Regions from separate parts of the Paenibacillus sp. FSL P4-0113 genome, predicted to be linked through region 1. Evidence: a T-box and tRNA genes for the amino acid it is inferred to sense, from the RefSeq annotation. Region 1 holds a T-box; the other holds one or more tRNA genes.
What was found. The T-box of region 1 lies ahead of leuS (leucine--tRNA ligase). A T-box ahead of a tRNA ligase gene usually reads a tRNA of that ligase, here a tRNA-Leu.
Positions count from the first base shown of each region.

Region 2: it has a tRNA-Leu gene. The T-box ahead of leuS (leucine--tRNA ligase) is inferred to sense a tRNA for this amino acid. The anticodon was not compared.

Region 1 is NZ_JBBPAZ010000001.1:1,618,210-1,632,734, forward strand. Features, by position in the region: gene comER (late competence protein ComER) at 1-687, shown strand, start outside; gene leuS (leucine--tRNA ligase) at 668-3,106, opposite strand; T-box leader at 3,168-3,425, opposite strand; gene MKX46_RS06685 (tautomerase family protein) at 3,610-3,999, shown strand; gene MKX46_RS06690 (class I SAM-dependent DNA methyltransferase) at 4,072-4,845, opposite strand; gene MKX46_RS06695 (CvfB family protein) at 4,849-5,757, opposite strand; gene rsfS (ribosome silencing factor) at 5,754-6,101, opposite strand; gene yqeK (bis(5'-nucleosyl)-tetraphosphatase (symmetrical) YqeK) at 6,098-6,694, opposite strand; gene nadD (nicotinate-nucleotide adenylyltransferase) at 6,678-7,268, opposite strand; gene yhbY (ribosome assembly RNA-binding protein YhbY) at 7,286-7,582, opposite strand; gene aroE (shikimate dehydrogenase) at 7,651-8,520, opposite strand; gene yqeH (ribosome biogenesis GTPase YqeH) at 8,631-9,758, opposite strand; gene MKX46_RS06730 (YqeG family HAD IIIA-type phosphatase) at 9,751-10,281, opposite strand; gene MKX46_RS06735 (transglutaminase TgpA family protein) at 10,390-12,600, opposite strand; gene MKX46_RS06740 (DUF58 domain-containing protein) at 12,597-13,844, opposite strand; gene MKX46_RS06745 (AAA family ATPase) at 13,848-14,525, opposite strand, start outside.
Region 2 is NZ_JBBPAZ010000001.1:2,164,811-2,169,416, reverse strand. Features, by position in the region: rRNA gene MKX46_RS08995 (23S ribosomal RNA) at 1-1,396, shown strand, start outside; rRNA gene rrf (5S ribosomal RNA) at 1,547-1,663, shown strand; tRNA gene MKX46_RS08985 (tRNA-Asn) at 1,683-1,758, shown strand; tRNA gene MKX46_RS08980 (tRNA-Ser) at 1,762-1,853, shown strand; tRNA gene MKX46_RS08975 (tRNA-Glu) at 1,871-1,942, shown strand; tRNA gene MKX46_RS08970 (tRNA-Val) at 1,953-2,028, shown strand; tRNA gene MKX46_RS08965 (tRNA-Met) at 2,058-2,134, shown strand; tRNA gene MKX46_RS08960 (tRNA-Asp) at 2,161-2,237, shown strand; tRNA gene MKX46_RS08955 (tRNA-Lys) at 2,266-2,341, shown strand; tRNA gene MKX46_RS08950 (tRNA-Gly) at 2,377-2,451, shown strand; tRNA gene MKX46_RS08945 (tRNA-Arg) at 2,457-2,533, shown strand; tRNA gene MKX46_RS08940 (tRNA-Leu) at 2,546-2,625, shown strand; tRNA gene MKX46_RS08935 (tRNA-Pro) at 2,633-2,706, shown strand; gene MKX46_RS08930 (BofC C-terminal domain-containing protein) at 2,822-3,526, shown strand; gene ruvC (crossover junction endodeoxyribonuclease RuvC) at 3,756-4,259, shown strand; gene ruvA (Holliday junction branch migration protein RuvA) at 4,256-4,606, shown strand, end outside.

The DNA of each region.
Region 1 (14,525 bases):
CAAAGCAACCGTGAAACGGCAGCGGAAAGCGATGTTCTGTTTATCTGTGTGAAGCCGCTGGAATCAAAAGCCGTAACGGATGAAATACGCAACGTCATTACAGAAGAGCAAATCGTCGTATCTATCACAAGCCCGGTGCAGATTCGTATTTTAGAGCATGCACTGAAAGCTAAAGTGTCCAAAATTATCCCCAGTATCACCCACCAAGTAGGCAGCGGAGCCTCACTATGCATCCATGGAAGCCGGATTACAGAGGAGGACCGCTTCCTTCTGGAAGAGCTTATGTCCCACATCAGCAGGCCGATTCGGGTTAAAGAATCTTATACTCGGATCACGTCGGATTTTTCGAGTTGTGGTCCTGCTTTCTTGGCCTTTTTTATGGACCAGTGGATTCAAGCCGCAGTTCAAGCTACAGGTATGGACCGTACGGAGCTATGCGCACTGGCCGGTGAAATGATCATCGGCACTGGAAAGCTGCTCACGGAAGGCGGGATGACACCAGCCGAGTTACAGGCCAGAGTAGCGGTTCCCGGAGGTATTACCGCCGAAGCTCTCGCACTGTTGGACATCAGCCTGCATAGTGTCTTTCCCGAGCTGATACAGGTAACGCACAACAAATATGAAGAGGACATGCAAAAGATAGATGTCTCCTTCGGCTTAAAGCCAATTAACCGGCAACAATATTAACCAGCTTACCTGGAACAGCAATTACCTTGCGGATCGTTTTGCCGGCCAGTGCCTGCTGAACATTGTCCAACGACACAGCGAATGCTTCCATCGCTTTAGCATCAAGATCCTTGGCAATCGTTGCACGCTGCACAATTTTACCATTCACTTGCACAACAATTTCCACTTCGGCGTCCACCGTCCATGCTTCATCATAAGCAGGCCAAGCCGCGTAGGTAATGCTATCATTGTGCCCCAGCAGCTGCCACAATTCCTCGGCCAGATGGGGTGCAAGCGGCGACAGCATTTGCACGAAGTTTTCCATTGCTGCACGCGGCAGAAGGTCTGCTTTATATGCATCGTTGGTGAAGATCATCAGCTGGCTGATCGCTGTATTGAAGCGCAGTGCATCCAGATCTTCGGTTACTTTTTTCAGCGTTTTATGCCAAGTACGATTGAACTCATCGCTACCGCCGTCATTTGTAATTTTATCGTTCAGGCTACCATCCTCGGAAACAAACAGGCGCCATACGCGGGACAGAAAACGATGCGCTCCCTCTACCCCATTCTCATTCCATGGCTTGGTCGCTTCCAGCGGCCCCATAAACATCTCATAAATACGCAGCGTATCGGCGCCAAACGTATTGACAATATCATCAGGATTAATGACATTACCGCGTGATTTACTCATTTTTTCATTGTTGTTGCCCAAAATCATACCCTGGTTGACCAGCTTATAAAAAGGCTCTTTCGTTTCCACTACGCCGATATCATACAATACCTTATGCCAGAAACGGGCATACAGCAAGTGAAGAACCGCATGTTCAGCTCCGCCAATATACAAATCAACAGGCATCCATTCACGTTGTTTCTCTTTGGATACAAGCTCTTTGTTATTTTTCGGATCAATAAAGCGCAGGTAATACCAGCAACTTCCTGCCCATTGTGGCATTGTATTCGTCTCGCGACGTGCTTTCATACCTGTCTCAGGATCAATGGTTTCCACCCAATCTGTTGCGTTCGCCAGCGGGGATTCACCTGTACCTGAAGGCTTAATATTGTCCATCTCCGGCAGTACGAGCGGAAGTTGGTCCTCAGGAACCGTTTTGATCGTTCCATCCTCCAGATGAATTACCGGAATCGGCTCGCCCCAATAGCGTTGACGGCTGAACAGCCAGTCACGCAGGCGGTAGGTGACTTTGCCGTGTCCTTTGCCCTCGGCTTCCAGCCATTCAATCATCTTCGGAATCGCTTCCTCGTTGGTAAGTCCATTCAGCGGGCCTGAATTCACGTGCGGTCCATCCTCAGTATATGGCTCATTAGCCACATCTCCACCTTGGACAACCTCAATGATATTCAATCCGAATTGCTTGGCAAATTCCCAGTCACGCGTATCGTGAGCAGGTACAGCCATAATCGCTCCAGTTCCGTAGCCTGCCAGTACATAGTCAGCAATCCAGATCGGCAGCTTTTCGCCGTTCACTGGGTTCACTGCATAAGCTCCTGTGAATACGCCTGTTTTATCCTTGGCCAGATCCGTACGCTCCAGATCGCTTTTACGAGCAGCTTGTTCACGGTACTGTTGTACAGCATCCTTTTGCTCAGGCGTAGTGATAATATCCACCAATTCCTGCTCTGGTGCCAGCACACAGTAGCTTGCGCCGAACAGTGTATCTGGGCGAGTTGTAAATACTGTGAGTTGCTCGTCATAGCCTTCAATCGGAAAACGAACCTCTGCCCCGGTAGACTTACCGATCCAGTTCCGTTGCATATCCTTAATACTCTCAGACCAATCCAGTTCCTCCAGATCATCCAGCAGACGATCCGCGTATTCCGTAATTTTCAGCATCCATTGACGCATTGGTTTACGGACGACCGGATGACCGCCACGCTCACTCTTACCGTCAATAACTTCTTCATTCGCCAGCACCGTTCCCAGCGCTGGGCACCAGTTCACAGGTACTTCAGCTACATATGCAAGGCCGCGCTTGTACAGCTGGATGAAGATCCATTGTGTCCATTTGTAATAATCAGGATCCGTCGTGCTGATTTCACGATCCCAGTCGTAGGAGAAGCCGAGCGATTTGATTTGACGGCGGAAGTTATTTACGTTTTTCACCGTAATTTCGCGTGGGTGCTCCCCTGTATCCAGCGCATGCTGCTCCGCAGGCAGACCGAAGGCGTCCCAACCCATCGGATGCAGTACGTTGTAGCCGCGCATTCTTTTATAACGTGAAACAATATCCGTAGCTGTGTAGCCCTCCGGGTGGCCTACATGCAGGCCGGCTCCAGATGGGTACGGAAACATATCCAAAGCATAAAACTTCGGTTTGCCCGGTTCTTCCCCGGTGCGGAACGTCTTGTTCTCATCCCAATATTTCTGCCATTTTGGTTCAATACTTTGCGGTTGATAGCCGTGCTTCGGCTGTGTGTCTGTCATTGTCTTTTCCTCCTCAAACGGTATGCAACAAAAAAACCTCTGCATCCCGTAGCGTGTCAGCGCTAGGGACGAGAGGTTATATTCCCGTGGTACCACCCTAGTTAGCAGAAAGCGTTCTTCGCGTTCTACTCCCTTTGCACCTGATAACGGAGGTGATCCGATGCGGGTTAATAACAGGATACAAGCACCAGTATAGGGCGTTCCTGCGTTGGACGCATATCTCCGAGGCGAGTTCACTTTGTGCTGTCAACCGGCTTGCACCACCCGCCGGCTCTCTACATGTCCAGACAAAGCTACTATTCCTCATCAGCGATTGTTTAACCGTTAATAATGGCACTATTATATTGAAAACCGCGAAAAAAGTCAAATAAGGACTACCTTTGGTGTTAAGAGCCCTCTCCATACTAAATTTTCATGACACATGCATACGAATGTTTTATAATAATTCCGAGTTAAATCGCTTCAAGCTGAGATGAGTTGAGATAAGAAAGGTGAGCTGAGACATGGCACAAATTAAAATTTACGGAATAAAAGAGACTCTAAATCCAATCAAAAAGCAACTTTCAGAGGTGATTCATTCTGCTGTGGTGGATGCGTTCAAATATCCTCCTGACAAGAGGTTTCATCGTTTTTTTCCTATGGATCAGGAAGATTTTATATATGCCGATGGTCGCTCTGAGGCGTACACCATTATTGAAATCAGTATCTTTGAAGGCAGAACGATAGAAGCTAAGAAGCAACTCATTAGCCTGTTATTCCAAAGAATTAACGATCTTTTGGGTATTTCTCCACAGGATCTTGAGATTACTATATTTGAAACACCCAAACAGAACTGGGGCATTCGGGGTGTACCGGGTGATGAGCTTCAGTTGAACTATAAAGTGAATATATAAGTGCAAAAAGACGCCCTTCATGTCATCATGAAAAGCGTCTTTTTTTTCCCATATTCGTTCAATGAATCTTTGCTATTTTACAGCAACATAAAACAGTCTCGCCGCGTCATCTTCTGCTTCTACCCATTCAAAATCCGCATATACCTTCACATCGCGAAAACCCGCTTTGGACAATTCTGCCTTCATCCAGTCTGGGTCATAGGCACGTTGTACATGTATTTCCTCGAAACGCTGGTATAGATCGCGTCCTTCATGTTCTGCTTTCGCAAAGATACTAAGATGATGCTCAATTTCACAACGGGGAGTGTCCAACGCACATGTCCAGATATATGAGATAGAGCGTTCGTCCAGTACGAAAGGCTGCTCTTCATCATAACGTAAAAACGTCTGGGGATGATGCACATCGAACAAAAAGGTTCCGCCAGGCTTCAGACCAACATGCGTTCTGCGAAAAGTAGAAATGATATCTTCTTCCTCCAACAAGTAATTCAGACAATCGCAAAAAGAAATTACAGAATCCACAGGCTCGGGTAAAATCCATTCTCTCATATCCTGCTGTATCCAGCGAACGCTTCCCTCACGAAACAATCGCTGTCCCTGTGGAGTGGTTTCCATTTTGCGACGGGCTACTGCCAGCATGTCAGAGGATAAGTCGATTCCAGCCACTTCGAACCCTGAGTTAACCAGGGGAATCGTAATTGAACCCGTTCCGCAGCCCAGCTCGGCCACCGTATGCGGCATCCCGTACTGATCCCAAGCCTGCCGTGCAAAGCGCAACCAGTCCGGGTACGGCATGTCCTGCATCAGCTCATCATACACATAGGCAAACTTCCGGTAAGAAGCCATTTTTTATTCCCCATTCCCGTCCTTCGGTTTCGGCATTTTCTCCACCAGGTAGGTCCAGTTTTCCTTTTGTGTAACCATTCCTTCCTTCATCAGCTTGCCCATCGCACGCTTGAAGGCGGATTTACTAATACCAAACCGTTGCTTGATAATATCCGGCGGTGTTGCGTCGGAGTAAGGCATACCGCCGCCCGGACGCTCTTTCAGAAAAGCAATCAATCGATCCGCATCCTCATCACGGCCCACTTCCTTGCGTGGCGACATTGCCAGATTGACCCGACCGTCTTCGCGAACAAGCGTGACCCGTACCTTAACCTCTTCGCCCAAGCGAAGCATCCGGTTGCGTTCTGAGGAGTGAATCATCCCAATCGCGCCAAAACCAAGCACACCTCCGTCCACCAGAACGAATGTGCCCATTTGAAGCGGCTTGTACACAGTCGCCTGCACCCACGTATTCAGCCACGAATCAGGGGCGTGGAAGCACAACGGAGCCAGTTCCTGTTCCCCTGCCAGCTTAGCCCGCAATCTGCCTTGCTTGTCATGCTCCATAATGGCATACACGTAGTCGCCCACCCGAGGATGCAAATCTCGGTTTTCTGGCAACTCACGAATCGGCAGCAAAAGCTGACGACCCAATCCCATCTCCAGGAAACAACCCAAACGCGGATGCACATCGGCCACCTCAAGCTTAGCCATTTCGCCCAACGACAAGAACGGCTTTTTCATGGTTGCGGCCAAACGGTCCTCTGTATCGTGAAAAATAAATACCTCCAACCGTTCACCAACTTCAATTTCACGTGTCAGCTCCGTATAGTGCAGCAGCACATCCTGCTCACCAACAGTGAGAAAGTAGCCGAAAGGAGATACCTCACGATCCACCATAATGGTGACATAAGTACCGGCGATCAAACTCATACCTTTTCCACAACCTTAGCATCCGACCAGAGTCGTTCAATGTTGTAATATTCGCGCTCGTCGCGATGGAAGACATGCACTACGACATCCCCCAAATCCATTAGAACCCAACGGGCGGAATCCATCCCTTCGATTCCTTTGATAGTTACACCTTCATCATGAGCGCGTTTGCGAATTTCTGTTGCAATCGCCTGTACCTGTGTATCCGAATTACCGTGGCAGATGACAAAATAATCAGCTACTAGTGATATTCCCCGCAAATCCAGTGCGACAATATTCATTGCTTTTTTATCATTTGCGGCATCAACCGCTGTTTGCATTAATTGCTCATTAGTTAGGGTCATTCATGAACCTCCGTTTTTCTCTGTTTTAGTTGTTGAATCAAGTCATTGCGCGACAAGACTGTCAGTGGAAAAATAACCTTTTTCTTCTCCAGCAACAATGAAATTGTGGAGTCAAATCCAGCGACAAGGCCCTGCTCCAAACTTTTCTTTGCCTGTTTACGGATATGCTCAACCCCGGGAAAATCCCGTCCCGGTTCGATGTAATCAGCGAGACACACGACTTTGTCCAGCAGGCTCATACCTACGCGTCCTGACGTATGCCAGCGGATCGCATTCCTTATTTCAGAATCATCCACTCCGTAATCTCTTGCTGCAACGCAGTATCCTACCTCTGAATGCCAGAGCTGCTTGTCATGTTCCAAAAGCTCCTGATCACATTCGGGATGACTGCGAATCACCTCTTCCATCTGCTGAACAGGCCAATATTTCGCTACATCATGCAAAATAGCCGCCAGTTCGGCCTTATCCGGATCTACTCCATAACGCTTCGCAAGCTCCACTGAGGTATGCATAACACCTAGTGTGTGCTTCCAGCGTTTTTCAGGCATTTGACCAGATACGGCTTCCATTAATTGCTCACGGCTGTACTTCATACAAACCGCCCCTTGTAATATAGTCATGCACTCGATCAGGCACAAGATAACGGATAGTGCGCCCTTCCGCAGCACGCTCTCGAATATCCGTGGACGAAATGTCCACCACTGGCATATCTGCCAACAGTACCTTGTCCTGCAAATAATGTGGCAACTCATCCATTGCAAGCTGGAATCCTGGTCGCCGAACACCAATAAAACAAATTCGCTGCGCCAGTTCCTCAATTCCCTGCCAATGAGGCAAGTAGTTCACCATATCCGCACCAATAATAAAATAAAAATCCACAGCAGAATGCAACTCCTGAAGCTCCTTGATCGTGTCAATGGTATAGGATACTCCCCCGCGAAGCACTTCAATATCCAGCACTTCAAAAGCAGGATGACCCGCCACCGCTTCACTCGTCATCTCCAGACGCTCTTTACCGCTCGCCCCCGCCTGATGCTTGTGCGGAGGAATATGAGAAGGCATAAACCATACTTGATCTAGTCCATAGGCATCTCTTGCCGCTTCTCCAGCCAGCAGATGTCCAATATGAATCGGGTCAAATGTACCACCCATAATACCGATTTTCATAATTTTCTCCCCGCATGTTATCCTCTAGGCAACTCAATTTCCTTATGATCACGGGATTCTTTGTACAAAATAATAGTGCTCCCGATGATCTGTACAAGCTCAGAACCTGTTTCCGCGGCCAGTTCTTCCGCAATTTCATGCTTGTCGTCCAAACAGTTGTTCAAAATTTGTACTTTCATCAGCTCACGCTTTTCAATCGCATCGTTGATGTGACGCATAAGATGCTCATTCGTACCGTTTTTGCCTACTTGAAAAACCGGGTCCAAATGATGCGCCATTGAGCGCAGATATCTTTTTTGTTTACCTGTTAACATGTATATTTAACCCCTTCGTCGCCACATATGCAATGCAGCATTTCCATAATTTTAATGTACCCTCTTACTTACGACAGGCTACTCAGCACAGCCGCTCTCATTTGCTCTACAGCAGGGACAACCCCTGTAAAATACTCAAAAGCCACAGCCCCCTGGTACACAAACATGCCCAAGCCCCCATGTACAGTGCAGCCGCGCTGTTCACGGCTTTCCTGTAAAAGTCTCGTTTCCAACGGGTTGTAGATCAAATCACTCACAATGATTCCCTCCGGAATCAAGCTCGTTTCCAGTGGAAGTTCATCCGATAAAGGAGACATTCCCACCGAGGTTGTGTTAATCAAAACATTCACTGTGGCGAGCACGCTCTTGGCATCCTCGTTGGAATAACCCCTCACTGGGATCGCTTCCGTCGTCCACTCTAATGCCAGTTGCTCAGCTTTGTCACGTGTTCGGTTCAAAATAATGACCGATTCCGGCTGCTCCTCCAACAGAGCATGAATCACGCCACGAGCAGCCCCTCCGGCTCCAAGCACAGCAATTCTTGCTCCCTTCAACTCAACAGAAGTCTCTTCTTTGAGGGAACGTACGTAGCCAATTCCGTCCGTGTTATACCCCTTAAGCCGTCCATTATCATTTACTATCGTATTGACAGCGCCAATGAGTCTGGCACCTTCATCAATCTCATCCAGATATTTCATAACCTCGACTTTATGGGGAATCGTCACATTGACTCCGCGGAAATGCAAAGCGCGAATCCCCTTCATGGCATCTTCCAGCTGATCCGGTTTTACATGAAGAGGTACAAAATCTCCTTCAATCGCCGCTGCCTGCAAAGCTATTTTATGCATAAGAGGCGATTTGGAGTGCTTGATTGGATCACCCAATACGCCCAATAGTACAAGACCTTGTTCAGTCGCTTCAGACTCCCCGCTGTTCATCGTCGCTCTCCCCCATATTGCAAAATATTAGGCCGCACAAATACATGAATGGCGGCAGGAACCAGTACAGTACCTGTTCCTTGCCGCCCTATAACATGGTTACAGCAACGTTATATCAACGCAGGCCGCAAAAGCACACGGACTCCCCGAGGAGCATGAATCGCAACCAGAGCTCCGTTCTCGCTATTTACCCTGATCCATCCCAAGCCGGAAATATAGATGTCCGATGGAGACTTGCGTGGCACGCGGAACTCATGTCTTGTCCATTCCGGCATCTCTGCCAATTGATCGCGTGTTGGCGGAGATAACAATTCCCCGGCATGATCAGCGAACAACTGATCAGCTCGCTCCAGCTTCGTGCGATGTATCTTAAGACCACCGTTAATGTAGCAGGTAAATGATTGGTGCTGACCGTCGACAAAATCAAATCGGGCCATACCGCCGAAAAACAATGTTTGTCCGGCATCAAGCTGATACGCAGCAGGCTTCAGCGGCTTGTCCGGCATAATAGCGCTCAAGTCCTGACGGGAGACGATCTCACTGAATCGCCAAGGGTATACAATACCCGGAGTATCAATAATGTGCTTGCCGTCGTCGAGCGGAATATTCACCATATCGAGTGTAGTTCCCGGGTAACGGGACGTTGTGAGCTCCTGCTCCATGTCGCTATAATCACGAATCAAACGGTTAATGAGCGTGGATTTACCCACATTTGTCGCTCCAACCACATATACATCGCGGTTACCACGGAGCTCAGATACCACATCCAAAAGACGGTCAAAGCCCTGATTTTTTTTAGCTGAGCACAGTACGATTTCTTCCGTGCGAAGCCCTTGCTCCTTCGCTTGCTTTTGTACCCAGTTACGTATCTTGTTCCAATTCGTTACCTTAGGCAGCAAATCGGTCTTGTTTACAGCCAGTATAACCGGATTAGAGCCTACAAAGCGTTGCAGACCGGAAATCAAGCTGCCTTCAAAATCAAAAATATCTACAATGTGGATAACGAGTGCATCCTTGTCGCCAATCTGGCTGAGCAGCTTCAAAAACTCATCTTGATCCACCGTCACTGAAGACGTCTCATTATAGTTTTTGATTCGGAAACAACGCTGACAGATGACAGGTTCGCGAGTAAGCAATTTTTCAGGAATAAATCCCGGAAGCTCCGGGCTAGTGGTCTGCACGGTTATACCGCAACCACTACATTTGACGGCAGTGCCGCCGTCAGGTCTTTCAGTCATTCTTCTTTTCCTCCTCAAGCCATAAGCCTTTCTTACGTAACCTTGTGAGCGCGATTCGCTCCAACCGCCGATTAAATCGAGTCATGACTCCTTCATCATGAATGGATATCGGTAGCACCAACACCGTATGCAACCCCAGTCGGTTACCTCCCAATACGTCCGTCAACATTTGGTCTCCGACCATAATAGTTTCTTCCGGAGTCAGCCCCATCATACGGATGGCTCTACGAAAAGACGAGTTGGAGGGCTTCCGTGCGGCATGTATAAATTCAATGTCCAAAGGCGTAGCAAACACGGATACACGGTCCATATTGTTGTTAGACACGATGACAAGCTTAAAACCCGCCTGTTTGACCTTCTCAAACCAGGCCACCAGCTCGGGAGTTGCATTCGGCGCTTTTGCGCCGACCAGCGTGTTATCCAGATCCGTAATAATGCCGCGATATCCTTGAGCATATAAGCCTTCAAGATCAATATCAAAGACGGTATTCACCCGTATTTTGGGCATTAGCATTTCAAACAACGTCGGTCACCTCAGTTTCATACGACAAACTATACCATATTACTATGGCTTAGTAAAAAGCTATCCGCAACAAACGGACAGCTTTTTCACTAAATATATAGCTAAAGATTAAAATAGACGTTTTATCCAGCCTTCTTTGTGTAACAGAGAGGCTTGCTTGCGAACCATATGCCAATCTTCTGCGGTTACGGATGAGGGACTATAACGCGCCTGTTCAAATCGTCCAAGCAGCTGATGTAAAATTGAAGCCTGTTCCGGTACTTCTAGCGACCATCTATCAACTGATTCCCTCAGTGTTTCGTGACTGGCGCGGACAAATCCCCTTCTTCGCATGTACCTTAACCAGTGCTCAGTTTCGACGACCACCTTTTCATCCGGAGTCAACGGCTTACCTCTGCGTAAACGCAGCAGGTAAAAGTGAAGGTCTGCCCGATTACGCCAGACGACATAAGCAGCCCACAACAGCAGAATTGCAGCAGCAGAACCTATAATTACAGGATGAATCTTTGAAGCTTCCTCCGGATTAGTCTGCGGGGTCTGCTCAGGCTGTTCCGGTTCAGACTGATCTTTAACCTCTGGGGCTTCTGGAGTCTTTGAATCCTCCTGTTCCGTAAGCAGCGGCATATCAAAGCCAGGCGTTGCTTCTACAGGAACCCAACCGTATTCACCTAAATATACTTCCGCCCAGGAATGAGCATCCGCATTTGTCACGGAGTAAGAGGACATATTTTCGTCACCTTCACCCGTTGTTGCATCATCTGAAAACGTCTGCTGACCAGGTGCATACCCTTTAACCCAACGGGCCGGAACCCCAACGGAGCGAGCCATCATGACTAATGAGGTGGAATAATAATCGCAATAGCCCTCCCGAATCTCAAACAGAAAGGCATCCACAAAATCTCTGCTTCTTTTCCGTGAGAGATCCGGATTGTTCGTATATGCATAATTTTGCTGCAAATACTGCTGTAGTAATCCGACTTTTTCATATGGCGTTTTCGCCGTTGACGTTACGTTCTGAGCCAAATCACGAACCCGCTGTGGCAACTCATCTGGAATTTGTAGATAGGCTTCCTGTTTGTTTTTTCCGTACAACTCATTAAAAGTTTTTGTGCGTAGCTCTTTCTCAGGGATCACAGGGACATGCGATACCAGAGTATACGTTTTAGGATAAGCAGTTCTTCGGGAGGATGGATTCCAAAGCAGTTCCGCCTGTTCCGGCTTCCAACGTAACCCGTCTGCCCGTGAATCTCTGTCCACCGATTGAACACGCTGCACCGAATAAGCGCCAAATAGAACAGGATAGCTTTGGTCGTTTTGCATCGTAATGGTCTGAACGACCTGCTCAGTCGAATGCCGCGTTTCTTGTGTGTTTTCAAGCTCTGCGGTCATTGGAACATCATTTAACGTTTGATCATCGTTGCCCTTGTCACTCCAGCCTGTACCGGAATAGGTTCGTTTCGTTTCCCCCCGCCAATAGCTTCGTTGAGTGGTCGTGATGGTCATGACAGGAGAATAGTCAAAATTAAAACCTCCCCCCAACCGATTATCCTGGCGACTATAACCCGATGCAGTGTTCATCCGCTGATCCAGTGCCCCAGATCCATTGTTGATCCCGGCGGTAGTTGAGCTATTTCTCTGGGTCCACGCTGTATAGGGATCCGTCAAAGCGGGCTGTACCTCGGGCATATTGACACCAGCCATAATAATGAGCGCAAAAATGACCGCAATATTGGCTGCTATTTTATATGGATAGCGCCGAATATGCTTCCATCCTTGAGGATAATGCTGCCGAAAATACTGCAGATGCTGTGTCACCAGCCAACCCATACCAGCAAAGACGATCCAAGCAACCTCCTCCCACAGCACAGTTGGCGTGAAGGAATCAAGTACTGCCAGCGCGGCAATGTTAATACCCACAAAAACAAGAATCCGCTGCTTCGTTGTAACGATGAGCGGCACCATTTCAATAACTAGCCAAGCAATGAGGGAAAACCAAATATAAGGTGACATATTGGAAATAAACTGGTCCAGGCGATTGGCTACCCCTCCGAAGGGGATAATGATTGAATAAGACACCAATGTCCGATACAAAATAAAAAACAGCGCCGCCGCCTTAACAATAAATTCAATCCAGGGACGAACTGGTAGTACAATCTTCACCAGAGCCAGCATTGTAATGGTCATTAGTACGAGTGCTCTTGTCTCTTCCAACCATAATTCGGAAGCAAAAGAAACCCATTGCATGGCAATAATAATAATCCATAAAAATGTAAAAGCGGGGACCCAGGAACCCTTTAACGATTGTAACCAGCTCTTCATAGTGTCCCTCCCCCCATTACAGCCGGGAGCTCTTCAAGGCTCTCAACATCGTAGCCCTTAATTCCCCTTGCACGAAGCATGCTCATCCATTCTTCAACTTCTCCCTCAGCAGAACCTTCTCCGATATAAACGTGGCACGGAGTCATCCCCCGGGTATCGGCCCAGCGAAGAAGCTCCATCGCCTGATAATCCTTCAGCGGACTAATCAGTATAAAATAACAACCTTGCGGAAACTGGCGCACACTGCTTTCTACAGCGGATTTCAAGCTACCTTGTGAAGTGGTGTGTATGTCTACCAAGTGATGCATCATTCGTTGTCGTTCCATTGTCTGCTCACTTGGTTGAAAGACGGTGCCTTTCTCTCCAGCTGTGCACAATCCAACCCCCATTCGCTCCCGTCCACCATATTCCAGCAATGAAGCGGTAGAGGATACAGCTAGCTCAAACTGTTCGGCGTTCACATAATGCTTCATGTGTACGTCCAGCACAAGCATCGTTTTAGGAACGGTCTCATGCTCAAATTCCTTGGATTTCCAGCTACCTGTACGCGCCGTCGCATTCCAGTGGATGCGCGAAAACCGATCTCCATATACATAATCCCGTACACCGTTAATTTGTGTCGTTTCACGCCGCGTACGAGTTTGAACGGTCTGCGGTCCAGACATCCTTGAGCGACGGTCATTCATCTGCCAATACGGAATGAATACCGTTCGGGGCAGAACCCGAAATTCACCGCGTGCGTTCAAGCTGCCTTTGTGCTCCAACAGACCGAAGATGTCCTCACTCACACATTCCGTTTCCTCAAAGTGATAGCTTCCTCGCTCTAAAGCGGGAGTCTGAAATGTAAGCTGACCGCCCCCTTTTAGACTGGGAATGACACTATCCTCAAACGACCAGGACTCACCTGTATGTCGCTTAAGGACCTCACGGACAATGACATAGGGTAACGGAAGAAATCCAGGAATGCTGAGGCTCAGCTTTACATGCACTTGATCTCCTGCATGCAGCAGTTCTCCAAACTCCGAGCCTTGCGAAAGCTGCCGGGAGCCTTGCACACGGCGAACTCCGCTCAGACCAACGATCCATAAATAAACGATTAACAGCGTAACCATAGACAACAGCATGACCGACGTCTTGCCGCCCTGAAACAACAAATATAGCAGGCACACCACCCATATGACCATCAGAAGCCAGATGCGGCCTGACAGCCGGGGAAGCCTGCGCTTCCTTTTGACCATATTCATTCCCTAAGGACGCTCCATTCGTACGGGTACATGTACGTGCCGAAGGACAGCCTCCAGCACGGACTGGGCATTGGAACTATCCAGGCGCGCCTCGGGACGCAGCAACAAACGATGCGTTAGCACATAAGGTGCCAGCGCCTTCACATCATCAGGCAGCACATAGTCACGGTTGTCCAGAAAAGCGTATGCCTTCGCAGCCATTACAAAAGCAAGCGCCGCCCGGGGGCTAGCTCCCAGCAGCACAGATGGATGTTCTCTTGTCGCACGTACGATATCAAGTAAATAGGACGTCACTGCTTTGTCCATATAAATCCCTCTAATTTCCTGCTGGATGTCAGCAATCTGCTCCATATGAGCTACAGCCTCCAGACGATCTGCTGGCTGGCCTGCCTGATGATGGAGCAGCATGTTTCGCTCCGTCTCCATATCAGGATAACCCAAGCTGATTTTGAGCATAAAACGATCTAACTGTGCTTCCGGCAGCATATAAGTGCCTTCAAAATCAATCGGGTTTTGTGTCGCACACAACATAAAAGGATGAGGCAACATATGAGTGTCCCCATCCACCGTCACACTGCGTTCCTCCATAACCTCCAGCAGAGCTGACTGGGTTTTCGTCGTCGCTCGGTTAATTTCATCCGCCAGCAAAATATTAGTCATCACAGGACCCGGACGGAAATA
Region 2 (4,606 bases), 540 kb from region 1:
GTGTAGGCAAATCCGCACATCGTTAAGGCTGGGCTGTGATGGGGAGCGAAAATTGTAGTAGCGAAGGTCATGATCTCAGACTGCCAAGAAAAGCCTCTAGCCAGGAGAAGGTGCCCGTACCGCAAACCGACACAGGTAGGCGAGAAGAGAATTCTAAGGCGCGCGGAAGAACTCTCGTTAAGGAACTCGGCAAAATGACCCCGTAACTTCGGGAGAAGGGGTGCCTCGGTAGGGTGAATAGCCCGAGGGGGCCGCAGTGAAAAGGCCCAAGCGACTGTTTAGCAAAAACACAGGTCTGTGCGAAGCCGCAAGGCGAAGTATACGGGCTGACGCCTGCCCGGTGCTGGAAGGTTAAGGGGAGTGGTAAGCTCGCAAGAGCGAAGCTATGAACCGAAGCCCCAGTAAACGGCGGCCGTAACTATAACGGTCCTAAGGTAGCGAAATTCCTTGTCAGGTAAATTCTGACCCGCACGAATGGCGTAACGACTTGGGCGCTGTCTCAACGAGAGATCCGGTGAAATTTTAATACCTGTGAAGATGCAGGTTACCCGCGACAAGACGGAAAGACCCCATGGAGCTTTACTGCAGCTTGATATTGAATTTGGGTACGATCTGTACAGGATAGGTGGGAGCCGTAGAACTTTGAGCGCCAGCTTGAAGGGAGGCATCCTTGGGATACCACCCTGATCGTATCTAGGTTCTAACTTGGTACCGTGAACCGGTGCGAGGACAGTGTCAGGTGGGCAGTTTGACTGGGGCGGTCGCCTCCTAAAGAGTAACGGAGGCGCCCCAAGGTTCCCTCAGAATGGTTGGAAATCATTCGAAGAGTGCAAAGGCAGAAGGGAGCTTGACTGCGAGACCTACAAGTCGAGCAGGGACGAAAGTCGGGCTTAGTGATCCGGTGGTACCGCATGGAAGGGCCATCGCTCAACGGATAAAAGCTACCCTGGGGATAACAGGCTTATCTCCCCCAAGAGTCCACATCGACGGGGAGGTTTGGCACCTCGATGTCGGCTCATCGCATCCTGGGGCTGAAGTAGGTCCCAAGGGTTGGGCTGTTCGCCCATTAAAGCGGTACGCGAGCTGGGTTCAGAACGTCGTGAGACAGTTCGGTCCCTATCTGTCGTGGGCGTAGGAAATTTGAGAGGAGCTGTCCTTAGTACGAGAGGACCGGGATGGACGTACCGCTGGTGTACCAGTTGTTCCGCCAGGAGCACCGCTGGGTAGCTATGTACGGAAGGGATAAGCGCTGAAAGCATCTAAGCGTGAAGCCCCCCTCAAGATGAGATTTCCCAATTAGTAAGACCCCTTGAAGACGACGAGGTAGATAGGTTGGGGGTGGAAGTGCAGTAATGCATGGAGCTGACCAATACTAATCGGTCGAGGGCTTATCCTAAGATAAGACGCAATGAGTTTCGGATCCAGTTTTCAGGGTGTAACCTTGAAGGTATGTACAAGTGACATACAACAAGCGCATGGCTATTCATTCACACGATAAGTGATGAACTGAATAGCCGTACGGAAGAATTTGCGTAGCAAATTCATGTTTGGTGGCGATAGCGGAGGGGTTCCACACGTACCCATCCCGAACACGACCGTTAAGCCCTCCAGCGCCGATGGTACTTGGACCGCAGGGTCCTGGGAGAGTAGGACGTCGCCAAGCAGAGCTTTATGATTATTATTCCCTGATAGCTCAGTTGGTAGAGCACTCGACTGTTAATCGAGTTGTCACAGGTTCGAGTCCTGTTCGGGGAGCCATATGGAGAGGTGTCCGAGTTGGCCGAAGGAGCACGATTGGAAATCGTGTAGGCGCCAAAAGCGTCTCGAGGGTTCGAATCCCTCTCTCTCCGCCATAATTATTTTATTGTATGGCCCGTTGGTCAAGGGGTTAAGACACCTCCCTTTCACGGAGGTAACAGGGGTTCGAATCCCCTACGGGTCATAAGTAGTATGGAGGCTTAGCTCAGCTGGGAGAGCATCTGCCTTACAAGCAGAGGGTCGGGGGTTCGAGCCCCTCAGCCTCCACCATTTATTTAAATAGCAGTCCCTAATATTATCGCGGGGTGGAGCAGTTCGGTAGCTCGTCGGGCTCATAACCCGAAGGTCGCAGGTTCAAATCCTGCCCCCGCAACCAATTAACTTTTGAATGTAAACTGCTATGGAACTGTGGTGTAGAGGCCTAACATGCCTGCCTGTCACGCAGGAGATCGCGGGTTCGAATCCCGTCAGTTCCGCCATTTTCACAAAGTTATGTTACCCTGTTGGGAGCCATTAGCTCAGTTGGTAGAGCACCTGACTTTTAATCAGGGTGTCGAAGGTTCGAGTCCTTCATGGCTCACCATTCATGCACTTATATGTCATGGATATAATGATATTGCGGACGTGGCTCAGCGGTAGAGCATCGCCTTGCCAAGGCGAGGGTCGCGGGTTCGATTCCCGTCGTCCGCTCCATATTTGCGCCCTTAGCTCAGCTGGATAGAGCGTTTGACTACGAATCAAAAGGCCGGGAGTTCGAATCTCTCAGGGCGCGCCATTAACTTCATAAGCCGGTGTGGCGGAATTGGCAGACGCGCGCGACTCAAAATCGTGAGGGAAACCGTGGAGGTTCGAGTCCTCTCACCGGCATGTATTTCGGGATGTAGCTCAGCTTGGTAGAGCACCTGGTTTGGGACCAGGGGGTCGCATGTTCAAATCGTGTCATCCCGATTCAAAAGGAAAGTCGCTGGAAGCAGCGGCTTTTTTGTTATATTAATTATCTTTTTGTATAAATCAGTAATCGCCAGGTCACACTAACACAAAAAGTGGGACGGAAGGGATTACTGTGAAGCGATTAAGTTGGAAAAAGCAGATGAAACGGCGCTGGAAACAGTGGAGAAGAACAGTGTGGGCCTGTAGCATTTTGGGTGCGGCTTGTTTGCTGGCAGGGTTGGGTATTCTGTTATCGAATTATATGCAGGCTATGTTGTCACAGCCACTCGCTACTACCGTCATGGCAGAGGAGGGCATGGAGGAGGCTTCACATCTCGGTCCAACTGAAGATCACTCCTCACATATGCAACTATTACAAAGTATTCGTGCTTCCGGTATAAGCAGGAAGACCCGTCTGTTAACCACCTACGTATGTGGTACGGAAACACTTTCCTTGGGAACGCTAAGTTCACAGCAGCTAGAGACCTTACTGAAGCAACATCCCGATTGGAAGGGACGACTTAATACCAAAGGAGAGGTGTGGCTGGAACGCAGGGTGGAAGACTTGTCAGAGTCATGCAAAGAGCGTGGATACATGGGTTTGAGCACTGACGGCCAGCTTACATTGTATGAAGGACTGCCTAAAAGAGAAAAAGTTATCCGCACTTTTTTTCAATTGGATGTGGGTTCCATGGAGACGGCCTTGCCAGAAGGGGTGTATAAACAACTTCAGCAGGGAATCCGTGTACAGGATATAAATGAGTATAACAGTGTAATTTCCACTTTTAGTGACTTTGCCGTGGAGCGAACACAAAGGGTATTAAAACAGCACTATTGATTACAACTGCGAGACGTTAGGCTTTGCCCATGAGGTGAGGCTTGAAGCGTCTCTTTTTATGTTTTTACTCATGTTTAAATTTTTTCCTCTATTAGATACAAAGTTTTGTTATAATGAAAAGAACGACACATATGTTCGCTTTATATGGTATTTGGCTTTTGAGTATATTCAGGATAACGTTGACTATTGGTTAGTTACGCCATGATTGAGCGATAGAGGAGAGATTTTTTTGCGTTTTCTAGGAATTGATCCGGGTATTGCTATTGTGGGCTTCGGGTTTGTAGACAAGATTGGCAGTAAAGTGGTGCCTGTACAGTATGGCTGCATCCAGACGGAGGCTCATACACCGGAAGAAGAAAGGCTGCTTCATGTGTATGAAGGCATGTTGCAATTAATAGATAAATATAAGCCTGATGCAGTAGCACTGGAGAAGCTCTTTTTTAATCGCAACGTTACAACCGCTATGTCTGTAAGTCAGGCACGTGGGGTGCTGGTGCTGGCTGCAAAACAACGTAATTTGCCTATAGGTGAATACACGCCGATGCAGGTAAAGCAGGCTATTGTAGGGTATGGTAAGGCTGAGAAGAAACAGGTACAAGAAATGGTTAGAATGTTTCTAAAGCTTCAAACTGTGCCGAAACCGGACGATGTAGCGGATGCTTTGGCGGTGGCTATTTGTCATGCGCACTCCTATGGACTAAATTCAAAATTAAATGAGGTATTGCGAAAATGATAGATTTCTTGCGTGGTTCTGTGGCCCATTTGGAAAATGAATATGTCGTTTTAGATGTACAGGGTGTAGGGTACCGGGTATTTTGTCCGAATCCTTACGCGTTCGCCAAAACTGAAGGTCCAGTGGTTGTTTATATTCACCATCATGTAAGGGAAGATGCTATTTTACTGTTCGGTTTTGCGACCCGTGAGGAGCAGCAGCTATTCCGTAAACTGATTGATGTATCTGGTATTGGACCGCGTGTTGCGCTTGGTATTTTAGGAGGCGGTACGCCTGCTCATGTGGTAACGGCGATTTATCAGGAGAATATCACATTTCTCACCAAGTTACCGGGGATCGGTAAAAAG